DNA from 2 places in the Peribacillus sp. Bi134 genome. Region 2 is predicted to be linked to the other one. Evidence: riboswitches for the same ligand, from Rfam matches in the RefSeq annotation. Region 2 holds a riboswitch; the other holds the start of a gene.
The links. Region 2 has a riboswitch for S-adenosylmethionine ahead of LQ188_RS15305 (methionine biosynthesis PLP-dependent protein). Riboswitches for the same ligand answer to the same signal wherever they lie in the genome.
Positions count from the first base shown of each region.

Region 1: another riboswitch for S-adenosylmethionine. It lies ahead of LQ188_RS05810 (5-methyltetrahydropteroyltriglutamate--homocysteine S-methyltransferase); the one in region 2 lies ahead of LQ188_RS15305 (methionine biosynthesis PLP-dependent protein).

Region 1 covers NZ_CAKKLN010000002.1:584,335-590,680, forward strand. The annotation lists gene LQ188_RS05795 (hypothetical protein) at 1-285, shown strand, start outside; gene LQ188_RS05800 (MFS transporter) at 387-1,562, opposite strand; gene LQ188_RS05805 (metalloregulator ArsR/SmtB family transcription factor) at 1,720-2,022, opposite strand; gene LQ188_RS05810 (5-methyltetrahydropteroyltriglutamate--homocysteine S-methyltransferase) at 2,232-3,335, opposite strand; SAM riboswitch class I at 3,419-3,520, opposite strand; gene LQ188_RS05815 (hypothetical protein) at 3,676-4,095, shown strand; gene LQ188_RS05820 (glycerol-3-phosphate responsive antiterminator) at 4,267-4,809, shown strand; gene LQ188_RS05825 (MIP/aquaporin family protein) at 5,036-5,860, shown strand; gene glpK (glycerol kinase GlpK) at 5,883-6,346, shown strand, end outside.
Region 2 covers NZ_CAKKLN010000006.1:306,685-313,030, reverse strand. The annotation lists gene ugpC (sn-glycerol-3-phosphate ABC transporter ATP-binding protein UgpC) at 1-672, shown strand, start outside; gene LQ188_RS15315 (hypothetical protein) at 720-962, opposite strand; gene fumC (class II fumarate hydratase) at 1,068-2,450, opposite strand; SAM riboswitch class I at 2,779-2,892, shown strand; gene LQ188_RS15305 (methionine biosynthesis PLP-dependent protein) at 2,979-4,091, shown strand; gene metC (cystathionine beta-lyase) at 4,088-5,269, shown strand; gene LQ188_RS15295 (type B 50S ribosomal protein L31) at 5,382-5,630, opposite strand; gene LQ188_RS15290 (ABC transporter ATP-binding protein) at 5,767-6,346, opposite strand, start outside.

The sequences.
Region 1 (6,346 bases), on a different contig from region 2:
ACGAATACGCTTATATATTTAGGCGGGTCTATCTTTAATTTGGTCAGCATGCTGATCATATATAGCTTAGTGTATCAGAATATCCTGGACAGCTCGGTAATCTGGTATCAATTTATCTATTTTTCTTTCTATATTATGTTTTTCTCCTTGTTTCCGATGTATTTCGCGGACGGATCGCCTAGTGACGGGAAGGCTGCGGAATTGGCCTTGAGGAACAAGCTGGAAGATAGGGTGACGGATGATATATTTGTGAAAAAAATGGATGATGATGATAGCTGCAAGTAAAAAGGGGACGTGCTGGTGGCCGTTCTTTTTTTGTTGCTTTCATCTTTAGGATTTATCATAAGGCTAGGATCTAGCCTTATGATGAATGTTTATCTAACGGTCTAGGATTTTATGGACTGTGCTATTTTACTGCTTGATGATGAACTTGAAAGGACCAGAACAATGACCATGGCAATGGCAACCCCTGTTGCACCGATCCAGGTTATGGAAGCAAGGGATACTTGTTCTACAACGACACCGCCAATTCCAGCACCGGCGGCCATGGCCAATTGCATCATTGACTGATTCAGTCCGAGCATGACTCCTGATGATTCAGGCTCTAGGGTCGCTAAATGATATTGCTGTGTCGGCCCTGATGACCATGCTGCGAACGACCATAATGTGAGGATTATCAAAACGGCCATCAATGAATTCGTAACGATGGATAACATGATGATCATCACAATATGCAGCGCCATACCGCCAATTAGTGTAAATGATACACCCCATCGATCCGTACTATATCCGCCAAACTTTGATCCGATCAAGCTTGCGATACCGAATATAAGCAAGGCCGTGCTAAGTAGAGAGTCACTTATCCCTGATACGGATAGCAGGTAAGGGGATAGATAGGTATAAGCTATCGAGTATCCGCCAAGCCAGAAGAAGGTTATCGATAATCCAAGGGCAACTTTCCTTTTTTTAAGAAGGGCCAGCTGCTGGAGAAGTGGTACTGGTTTATCCCCTTTGGTAGCAGGAATGGTAAAGAATAAAACGATCATGGCAATCAGGCCGAATAGGGCGATTCCGCCAAAGACGGATTTCCAGCCGAATGCATCCGTCATGATTCTTCCGAGAGGTACGCCAATGATAAGGGAAGCTGTAAACCCCATGACAACTGTCGCAATAGAACTTGCTTTTTTATCTGGCGGAGCAAGCTTAGCGGCAATATTCAGAGCGGTGACTACAACCAATCCTGCACCAAGTGCCATGATTATGCGTGCAAATAGAAACGGTCCAAAGCCTGGTAATAGAAAGGCAAGCAGGTTGGACACTATGAATAGTCCAAGGGAATACAACATTAATTTTCGTCTGTCTAAACTTGCTGTCAAAGCCATTAGAATGGGTGTACCGATTGCGTAGACAAGGGAGAAAATTGTAATGAGCTGTCCTGCGGCAGCAAGGGTAACTCCAAGAGAATCCGCAATCTTATCCAAAATTCCGGATATGATGAATTCGGATGTTCCTACTAAAAAACTGATTATCGCCAACATGTAAATTTTCCATGTATTAAGCAAAATAGATTCACTCCTCATTAATGATTATCAATTTTATATAAAGATATATCGGAATATGTTAATATGTATGGATAAAAAAATAAACATATCGCGAAATGTCGAACTGTTAGGGGGGGGAAATGAACCCAACCCTCTAAGGTACGGATCAGGTTCATTTTCATACTTCTTCTTTCAAGAAATCAGTAATTTTTGAGATTGCATCTTCATCTCGTTTGTAATACGTAAACTTTCCTATCCGCTCCGTTTTAATCAATCCTGCTCTAAGAAGCATCGAGAGGTATTGAGAGGCCGTGGACTGGGTCATGTTTAATTTTTCCGTAATCTGACTTACGCAAACGCCGGTTTCCTTCATGTCTATTCCCTCATGAGGGGTGAAGTGGAGTTCAGGCGCCTTGAGCCATTGTAAGATTTGCAACCTGGATTCATTGGATAATGCTTTAAATATCTCGATTGTTTTCATACATTTCATTATATCGAGAATTATCGATATGTCAAATGATTTTAACATTAATCGTTAATTTCATAAATCAAAACTTGATACCGTTATTCAAAAGAGCCATTAAAGGAATGGAAATGTATTATTGCAAGGACCTAATCGGCTCCCTAATAAGTGCTGCCGATTAGGTTATTCGAATCCTGTAAATCAGTATTAAAGTTTCCGCAAAAAAATCATTCCCACACTTCTTTTGCTACATCAACGACGAATTTCAGCTTTTCCCATTGCTGTTCTTCGGTTAGCTTGTTGCCGTGATGGGTGGAGGCGAAGCCGCATTGAGGGCTTAAGCATAATTGTTCGAGAGCAACGAAGTGCGAGGCTTCTTTAATGCGTGCCTTAACAGCTTCCTTGTCTTCGATTTCCCCATTTTTTGAAGTGACGACCCCCAGTACAACCTGTGCACCGCCATTTGGAATGTATTCCAATGGTTTGAAATCCCCTGAGCGTTGATCATCATATTCCAAGAAGAATCCATCCACTTTTTCTTTTGCCAATAAAGTGGGAGCGATACGGGCATAGCTTCCTTCAAACGCCCAAGTCGACTGATAGTTTCCGCGACATAGGTGGGTAGTGACGACAAGGTCTTCTGGTTTGCCTTCCAATGCTCCATTAATGACACGAAGTGCAAGATCAATTAACTGTTCCCTCGTATATTTTCCATCTTTGAACTGGAAATCTGGAGCTGAAAGTCTGGCAATATATACATCATCCAATTGAAGATAACGCACACCTGCTTCATAAAAGGCTTTCAAAGCATGCTGATAGGCTTTGATGATATCATTTGCATAGTCTTCGATATCAGGGTAGATGTCTTCATTATGAATACCTGCAGCAAATAATTGATTCGGACTGGGAATCGTTTGCTTGGCAACGGCACGTCCGTTCACGATTTTGTTCAATTCAATGAAATCACGAATGAAGGGATGTTCAGGATTGAATGAAACCTTCCCGGTATTGCGAACGTTATATCTCTCTGTTTCCACACCATCGAATGTGAGACCTTTTTCAGTCACATATCCCTCGATGCCATTTAAATGTTCGAGGAAGTCAAAGTGCCACCATGTTCGTCTGAACTCGCCGTCCGTAACAGCCTCTAATCCAACTTCAATTTGTTTATCGACAATCCGTTTGATTTCTTCGGTTTCAATTTCACGAAGGCGCTCTGCTGAAAGGGTACCCTCCCTAAATTGCTTTCTGGCAATATGTAAACGTTCCGGTCTTAATAAACTTCCGACGTGATCGGCCCTGAATGGTGCTTTCGTTAATGTGATTGACATGTTGCATTCCTTCTTTCCTTTTAAAAATAAAAAACCTCTTCTTAAAAAATAAGAAGAGGTGTTGGCAACAAAGCTATATACTCTTCTTATCTTCAAGTTTTTACACTTCTGGAATTAGCACAGTACATGAATAGTCTGTTGCTGAGGCATCAAAGGGCCAGTCCCTCCACCTCTCTGGATAAGAGTTGTCTATTAAATTAATTATGACTATACAGGTAGTTTTTACAAAGGTCAAGAGCTGGAGGTTGAATATTTAGAATATACCGTTTATTAATCGGACTGAAATGTTAACGGCATCAGGGAATCCGGCATAAGCTTTGAGTGGGGAGGGAATGCAAGGATGAGTCCATTCAAAAGTGGCATACCGATAACGGTAACTGAAGCCATGGTAGAGAGAATCATAAAAATGAAATCATCTGGTCAGGATATTAAAGTCGAGATTACGCCGAAGCATATTGTGCTTTCCGGAACGATGGAAGTGAAAAAAATGATGTTTAAGAAAAACGTAGCTTTCCGGATTACATTAAAACCGGTTCATGTGGAAAAAAGAACGATTTCATTTGAATTAGTGGAAATGGAACCAGTTGACAGGAATTTCATCAACCAAAGGATATTTAACAGACCGCCATTTTTTGAATTTGAAAAAAGAACGATCAAAATGAATGTTAATGCTTGGAACATCGTGAGAAAAATTCCGGTGGGCACAATTAAATCGTATGAACTTGTCGAAGGTGCATTGATAATGAAACTTTCTTTATGAGTTAAGGGATATTTTACATACAACCTTATCCGCAATCTATAAAGGGAGTGCCAGGTATGTTAGTGTTATTGTGAGATTGTCATGAAAAAAATGTGATTGATAAATCAAGCTCTTTAAAATATACTAAATAACTTGAAGTTTTGAGTTCTTCTGGGAATGAGGAGGATAATGATGGATCAAAAGATTTTGCCTGCTTCAGCAAGCATGAAGGATTTTGAAAGATTTCTAGAAAGTTCCTATGAAATAGGTGTGTTTCTTGATTTGCATATATCACAATTGAAAAATGTAAGTATGATGGCAAAACAACATAATAAGAAAATGATTTATCATGTCGATTTGATCCATGGCATAAGAAGTGATGAGTACGCGACAGAATTCATTTGTCAGGAATATAATCCCTATGGGCTGATTTCGACTAAATCAAGCGTTATATTGAAGGCGAAGCAAAAGGGGGTCATTGCCATCCAGCGAATCTTTTTAATAGACTCACATGCGCTTGAGAAAAGTTATAAGCTGGTGCAGAAAACCAAGCCGGATTATATCGAAGTATTGCCGGGCGCCATGCCATGGATGATAAAAGAAGTGAAGGAACGATTGCAGACACCGATTTTTGCAGGCGGCCTCATACGTACTTCGGATGAAGTCCTGAATGCCCTTGATGCTGGAGCTTCGTCGATCACCACATCCAAAACTGAATTATGGGATATCGTCTAATAGGGGAAAATTGAAAAAAATTACAGAAAAATAGATTAATTTTTCACAAAATATTGACAGCGTTTTCATAACCTAGTATATTTTACAGTACAAGTTAATATATGTGACGGAGACTAGGAGATTCACAACAGATCTATTCATAATTTATTTATGAAGATAGTTCTGCTGTGGATCTCCTTTTATTTGTTGGCAAGGTTTAATAATTTAACAGGGGAGGGGTTTTATCATGACTCCATTTTGGGGAGAAGTGTTAGGCACGATGATATTAGTTGTATTCGGAGCAGGTATTGGGGCTGGTTCATCCTTAAAGGGTTCCTATGCAAAGGATGCCGGCTGGATCGTTATCACGATTGCGTGGGGATTGGCGGTTACCATGGGTGTTTTTGCAGTGGGTTCCATAAGCGGGGCGCATTTAAACCCGGCGGTCACAGTAGGTTTTGCCATTATTGGAGAATTTCCATGGAGTGATGTGCCCGGTTACATCGTTGCCCAGATGATTGGCGCGATACTCGGCGCGACTCTAGTATTCCTGCACTATTTGCCACACTGGAAAGCTACGGATGATCCAGGAGCGAAGCTTGGTGTGTTCGCGACTTCACCTGCGATCCCGCACACATTTTCAAATCTATTAAGTGAGATGATTGGAACTTTCATCCTTGTTCTTGGATTATTATTTATAGGTGCCAATGATTTTACAGAGGGCCTAAACCCATTTGCAGTCGGGTTATTGATTGTCGTGATTGGGATGTCTCTTGGCGGAACGACAGGATACGCCATTAACCCGGCCCGCGATCTGGGGCCGCGCATCGCTCACTTTTTGCTGCCGATACCCGGTAAAGGCAATTCCAATTGGGGCTATTCATGGATTCCGGTCATTGGACCGATAGTTGGGGGTTCACTTGGTGCCGTTTGTTATAAAGCATTCTTTATGGGGGAAATAACAGCAGGATTTTGGTCTGTTTTGGGTGCAAGCCTGGTACTATTGATATTAGCCTATGCTTTTGGTAAAAAACAGTCACATGAATTGGAAAGCAGAAATATCGCCAGTTAAATTAAAAGGAGGGGCATACACAATGGAAAAATACATTTTATCATTAGATCAGGGAACAACTAGTTCGCGGGCGATTTTATTTAACGAAAAGGGGGAAATCGTCCATTCCTCCCAAAAGGAATTCACGCAGCATTTCCCTAAACCAGGCTGGGTCGAGCATAACGCCAATGAGATTTGGGGATCGATCTTGGCGGTGATTGCCGGTGTACTATCTGAATCCGGTGTAAAGCCAGAGCAAATTGCCGGTATCGGGATCACTAATCAGCGTGAAACGGCAGTCGTTTGGGATAAGGAAACAGGTACCCCTGTTTATAATGCGATTGTATGGCAGTCCAGGCAAACAAGTGAAATCTGTGATGATTTGAAGGAAAAGGGACTTAATGATCTATTCCGGGATAAAACGGGATTGTTGATAGATGCCTATTTTTCCGGAACGAAAGTGAAATGGATCCTCGATAATGTAGAAGGGGCACGACAAAAGGCGGA
Region 2 (6,346 bases):
GATGAGCCATTATCCAATCTCGACGCAAAGCTGCGGGTTCAAATGCGTGCCGAAATCGCTAAATTGCATAAACGGCTCGACACTACAACGATATATGTCACGCATGACCAAACAGAGGCAATGACCATGGCGACACGCCTTGTTGTAATGAAAGATGGTATCATCCAACAGGTTGGTGCTCCAAAGGACGTTTATGAGAAACCAATAAATGTTTTCGTCGGCGGCTTTATCGGATCGCCTGCCATGAACTTCTTTACCGGAACATTAAAAGAAGGCACAATTAAAATAGGCGAACAAACGCTTGAAATACCTGAATTGAAAATGAAAATGCTGCGTGATCAAGGATATGCCGGAAAAGATGTTATCCTTGGAATCCGTCCGGAGGATTTCCATAATGAAGGAGCTTACTTCACGAAGTCCCCTAACACTACATTCACGACCCAAATTGATGTAGCCGAACTCATGGGCGCGGAGATCATGCTCTACTCCACATTAGAGGGGCAGGACTTCGTTGCACGGGTCGATGCCAAGAATATTATTCAGGCAGGGGAAAAGATCGATCTTGCCCTCGACATGAATAAAGCACACTTTTTTGATAAAGGGACTGAACATCGCATTTTAGTTGAAGAAGATGAACAGATGCAGGAAAGCATGAAGTTATCTGCCAATTAAACGTAAAAAGACCCATTCATAATGGGTCTTTTTACGTTTATTCAAATTCATTCCTGGACCAATACCACTTCATCATGTCCGCATTCCGGGCATTTCATGAGATGCGGGCATTGGCCTTTTTGAAGGGATTGAGGGTATCCGTCGTTTTCTTTAAGTATGTCGATATCCATATAAGCACTGTAATCATCCGCGTAGTCCATGAATTTCCCTTTATCCTCAAGATCACTGCCGCATTCCGGGCATTTCACATGAATTTTTCTCAGACCGTTGCAAAGCGGGCATATAGACATTGTTTTTCCTCCTGTTCCCGATACTTATGATTTCAGTATTTGTAGATTCCATTATTTTAACACATGGAAACACCCTCCCTAATACCAGAGGGAGGGCACTACTAATTATTTATTAACCATGTTAGCAGGATCGACCCATGCTTTGAATTCATCTTCCGTCAGGAACTCCAATTTCAACGCCGCTTCTTTTAACGTAGAGTTGTCCTTGAATGCCGTTTTGGCGATCTTGGCTGCTTTTTCATAACCGATATGCGGGTTCAATGCTGTTACCAACATAAGGGAACGTTCTACATTTTCTTTGATTTTATCTTCATTTGCAGTGATGCCCACCGCACAATTGTCGTTGAATGAATGAATGCCTTCCGTCAATAATTTGACCGTCTGCAGGAAGTTATAGATGATGACTGGTTTGAATACATTCAATTCAAAGTTACCTTGACTTGCTGCAAAGCCAATTGTAGCATCGTTACCAACGATTTGTGTTGCAATCATGGTAAGCGCTTCACTTTGTGTTGGATTGACTTTACCTGGCATGATGGAGCTGCCCGGTTCGTTTTCCGGAATGGCTATTTCGCCGATTCCGCTTCTTGGTCCACTTGCAAGCCATCTGACATCGTTCGCAATTTTCATTAAATCCGCCGCCAATGCTTTCAAAGCACCGTGTGCGTAGACGATTTCGTTATGGCTAGTCAATGCATGGAACTTATTATCAGATGTGACAAAAGGGTATCCTGTATCTGCTGCAATTTGTTTGGCAGAGAGTCCCGGGAATTCTTTTTTTGTATTGATTCCGGTTCCTACAGCCGTTCCGCCTAGAGCAAGGTTCAATAATTTTTGGCTGCTTTCTTCAATCATCGCTAGATCTTTATCGAGCATCGCTTTCCAACCGGAAATTTCTTGTCCTAATGTTAATGGAGTAGCATCTTGAAGATGTGTCCGGCCAATTTTCACGACATCCCAAAATTCTTTTTCTTTTGTATCGAATGTATCACGAAGGGCTTTGATGGCAGGGACCAATTTTTCAGCGACTTCCATAAAGGCTGCAATATGCATGGCGGTCGGGAAAGTATCATTTGAGCTTTGCGCCTTGTTAACATCATCATTCGGGTGAAGGGTTTCAGATTCACCATTTTCTTTTAACCATTCATTCCCTTTGTTAGCGACCACTTCGTTCACGTTCATATTACTTTGCGTGCCGCTTCCCGTTTGCCAAACTACAAGCGGGAAATGTTCATCAAGCGTACCTTCAAGGATTTCCCCGCAAATCTTGACGATGGCATTCTTTTTAACTTCGGAAAGATCACCAAGATCATAGTTCACCTTTGCCGCAGCTTGTTTAACGTATGCAAATGCACGAACTAATTCAATCGGCATTTTTTCGTTACCTATTTTGAAATTGTTACGACTTCTCTCAGTTTGTGCTCCCCAATATTTATCAGCAGGAACTTTCACTTCACCCATCGTATCTCGTTCGATTCTGTATTCCATGTGTTCTCCTCCTATGTTTGCACTATTCACTGTAGACCTTTTGCATATGAAATGAATAATGTCGGATTATTCTTTCTCTCCATACATTGTACAAACTTTATTATTTTAAAGCAAAAATATCCCGCTGACCCTTTCCATTTTTTCTGAAAAATCCAAGTTCCCTTCATGTTTATATAAAAATTCAATTATTCTTTTTAGACACATAAAGTGTAGGCACCGCTAGGCTCCAATTGACCTGGTCATGAACATCAAAGCATTATCACTCCCAAAATGTCCTTGACAGTATTTTGTATATATAGTAAATTCAAAAGAAATTGAATAATCTAAACTCTTATCGAGAGAGGTAGAGGGAATGGCCCGATGACACCTCAGCAACCTTCATTTGTTTCAAACCAATGAAAAGGTGCTAATTCCACAAGTTTGTGAACTTGGAAGATAAGAAGAATGACTCGTCCCTACTTAATCAAAGTCTTCTTCTTAAAGAAGACTTTTTTTTATTTTATATAACTCAAAGGAGCAGTGAAAACCATGTACAAATCTGAAACATATCTTGCTCAATTAGGAAATCGCAGCGAAACGGCGACAGGAACAGTCAATCCGCCGGTATACTTTTCAACAGCTTTTCGTCACGAAGGAATTGGCCAATCGACGGGATTCGACTACACAAGGACTGGTAACCCTACACGCCAGCTATTGGAGCGATCCATCGCCGATCTGGAAAAAGGAGACCAAGGTTATGCCTGCAGTTCAGGAATGGCCGCCATCTCCACTATTCTCGCCCTTTTTAAATCCGGGGATGCATGGATTGTCAGCGAAGATCTTTATGGCGGTACATATCGTCTGTTAGAACAAGGTTTTAAAAAATGGGGATTGCAGTGTGACTATGTAAACACTTGTTGTTTGGAGGATATCGAAAAAGCCATCACTCCTCACACGAAAGCCATCTTCATCGAAACTCCCACTAACCCCCTTATGCAGCAAACGGACATTAGCGCCGTTGCGGCATTGGCCAAACGATATAATTTATTGTTAATCGTTGATAACACTTTTTACACGCCTCTTATTCAACAACCCATCGTGCTTGGAGCGGATATTGTGATTCATAGTGCAACCAAGTATCTCGGTGGTCATAATGATGTGCTCGCGGGACTGATCGTTGCTAGCGGCGCTGAATTATGTGATGCACTTGCCTTCCATCATAATGGTACTGGAGCTGTCTTGAGCCCATTTGATTCTTGGCTGTTGATGCGCGGAATGAAAACCCTGGCATTGCGGATGGAGCGTCATGAAAAGAATGCCAAGATACTTGTAGATTACTTATCGGAGCATGATTGTGTCACTGATGTATTGTATCCCGGCAGAGGCGGCATGATTTCTTTCCGCATCATTGATGAAGCGGCGGTCAACCCATTTTTACAATCGCTCTCGTTAATTTCCTTTGCAGAAAGCCTTGGAGGGGTTGAAAGCTTCATCACCTATCCTGCCACACAAACACATGCCGATATACCGCTTGAAGTCAGAACGGCAAATGGGGTTTGTAATCGCCTGCTTCGCTTCTCCGTTGGCATCGAGGATAGCGATGATTTGATTGGCGACCTGCAGCAAGCATTCGCACATGTAAAAAGGGAGGCACTACGATGACAGGTCATGATTTTAGCTTTGAAACGAAATTACTTCATAATCAACATAAATTCGATCCGGCAACGGGCGGTGTGAGCGTCCCCATTCAGCATGCATCGACGTTCCATCAATCGGATATCGATCAATTCGGCAAATATGACTACAGCAGAAGCGGGAACCCAACTCGCGAGGCACTTGAAGATATCATTGCCGATTTAGAGGAAGGCACTCACGGCTTTGCCTTTTCATCAGGTATGGCTGCCATTTCAACAGCCTTCCTGCTATTGTCTGCCGGAGACCATATCGTCATTTCCGAAGATGTGTATGGCGGAACGTTCAGGATGGTCACAAGCGTATTGACCCGTTTCAATATTGAGCATACCTTCGTTGACATGACGGACCTTGAAAGCGTCAAAGCGGCCGTTCAGCCAAATACCAGGGCCATATACATTGAAACGCCTTCAAATCCGTTACTTAAAGTGACCGATATTCAAGCTGTATGTGATATTGCAAAAAAAGCCGGTGCCTTAAGTTTTGTTGATAATACATTCTTGACGCCCGCATTGCAAAAACCGCTGAATCTGGGCGCCGATGTTGTCCTTCATAGCGCGACGAAGTTTTTATCCGGACATAGTGATGTGGTAGCTGGGCTTGCGGTCGTGAAAGATCCGGAATTGGCGGCAAGACTCGGTTCCCTTCAAAACTCCTTTGGAGCGGTCCTTGGTGTCCAAGATGCCTGGCTCGTAATGAGAGGCTTGAAAACCTTGTCAGTTAGAATGGAACATTCACAAAAAGGGGCAGAAAAGATTGCAGCCTACTTAAAAGATCAGCCCTTGGTGAAAAAAGTGTATTATCCCGGCCTAGCCGATCATCCACAGCACGCCATCCAGAAAGGCCAGTCACTTGGAGCAGGGGCGGTCCTATCTTTTGAATTGGAAAGTGAGGAAATCTTCCGTTCCTTCGTGAACACTGTCGAGCTCCCTGTATTTGCCGTAAGCCTGGGAGCGGTCGAATCCATATTATCCTACCCGGCCAAAATGTCCCATGCTGCCATGCCTGATGATGAAAGGGAAAAGCGGGGCATCACGAACAGCTTGCTCCGCCTCTCTGTCGGACTTGAAAATCCGGACGATATAATCAAGGACTTCGATGCGGCCCTCGTCAATATTGCTAAAGGGGAAGCAATTGCTGCAAAATGAATAAAGGATGGGTGCCTCATAAATTATGGGCACCCTTTTTCCTTGCATCATTATTAACTCTTTTTCTTCCCAGTCATAAAAAAAGGCCATCGATTTCCCGATGGCCTGACTCTCAATTCTTCATATTATATTTATCCAGGAAGCGATCCACCCGTCCGCCTTTTTCAGCAAACTTCTGCTTTCCTGTATAATAAGGGTGCGTATCCGAGCTGATTTCCACTTTTAATAATGGATATGTTTGTCCGTCTTCCCAAACGATCGTTTCATTGGACGTCTTCGTGGAGCCTGTCAAAAATTTATACCCACTGTTGGTATCCATGAATACCACTTGTTGATAATCGGGATGAATTTCTTGTTTCACTATTATCACCTCATCGTCAGTATAGGTATATATTAAACGTAATGATTACTATTATCAATAATTATGCTTGAAGGTACCAAAAGTCGGTACCCTCATTATAGTTTAAACTTGATGATCCACCCTTATTCAATTGTGTTCAACCAGCCATGCCTTTATGCGGACCAGCCTGCAGTTCATACATTTGATAATACTTCCCTTTTAGTTCCATTAATTCCTCATGTGTACCTTGCTCAGCAATCCGCCCTTTATCCAGTACAAGAATCTGGTCGGCATTTTTTATCGTGGAAAGTCTATGTGCAATGATGAAGGTCGTTCTTCCTTTTTTCAGCACTTCCATCCCCTCCTGGATAATTGCCTCGGTTTCGGTATCGATGCTCGCTGTCGCTTCATCCAAAATCAATATGGCCGGATTGAATGCAAGAGCACGGGCAAAAGAGATTAGCTGCCGCTGCCCGGAAGACAGCGTTCCGCCTTTTTCGATCACGGGTTCGTCCAGCCCTAAAGGAAGATGCTTCAGCACTTTGTCCCCCCCGACATCTCTTAATGATTTTTCAACCATTTCCCTTGTAATGTCTTTATGATTCAGACTGATATTGGAGGCGATGGTGCCTGTAAATAAATAGGGATCCTGAAGGACGATTCCCATATGCTCACGAAGCGTCTGATGAGGGATATCCAATATATTCGTGCCATCGATTTTAATTTGGCCTTCACTG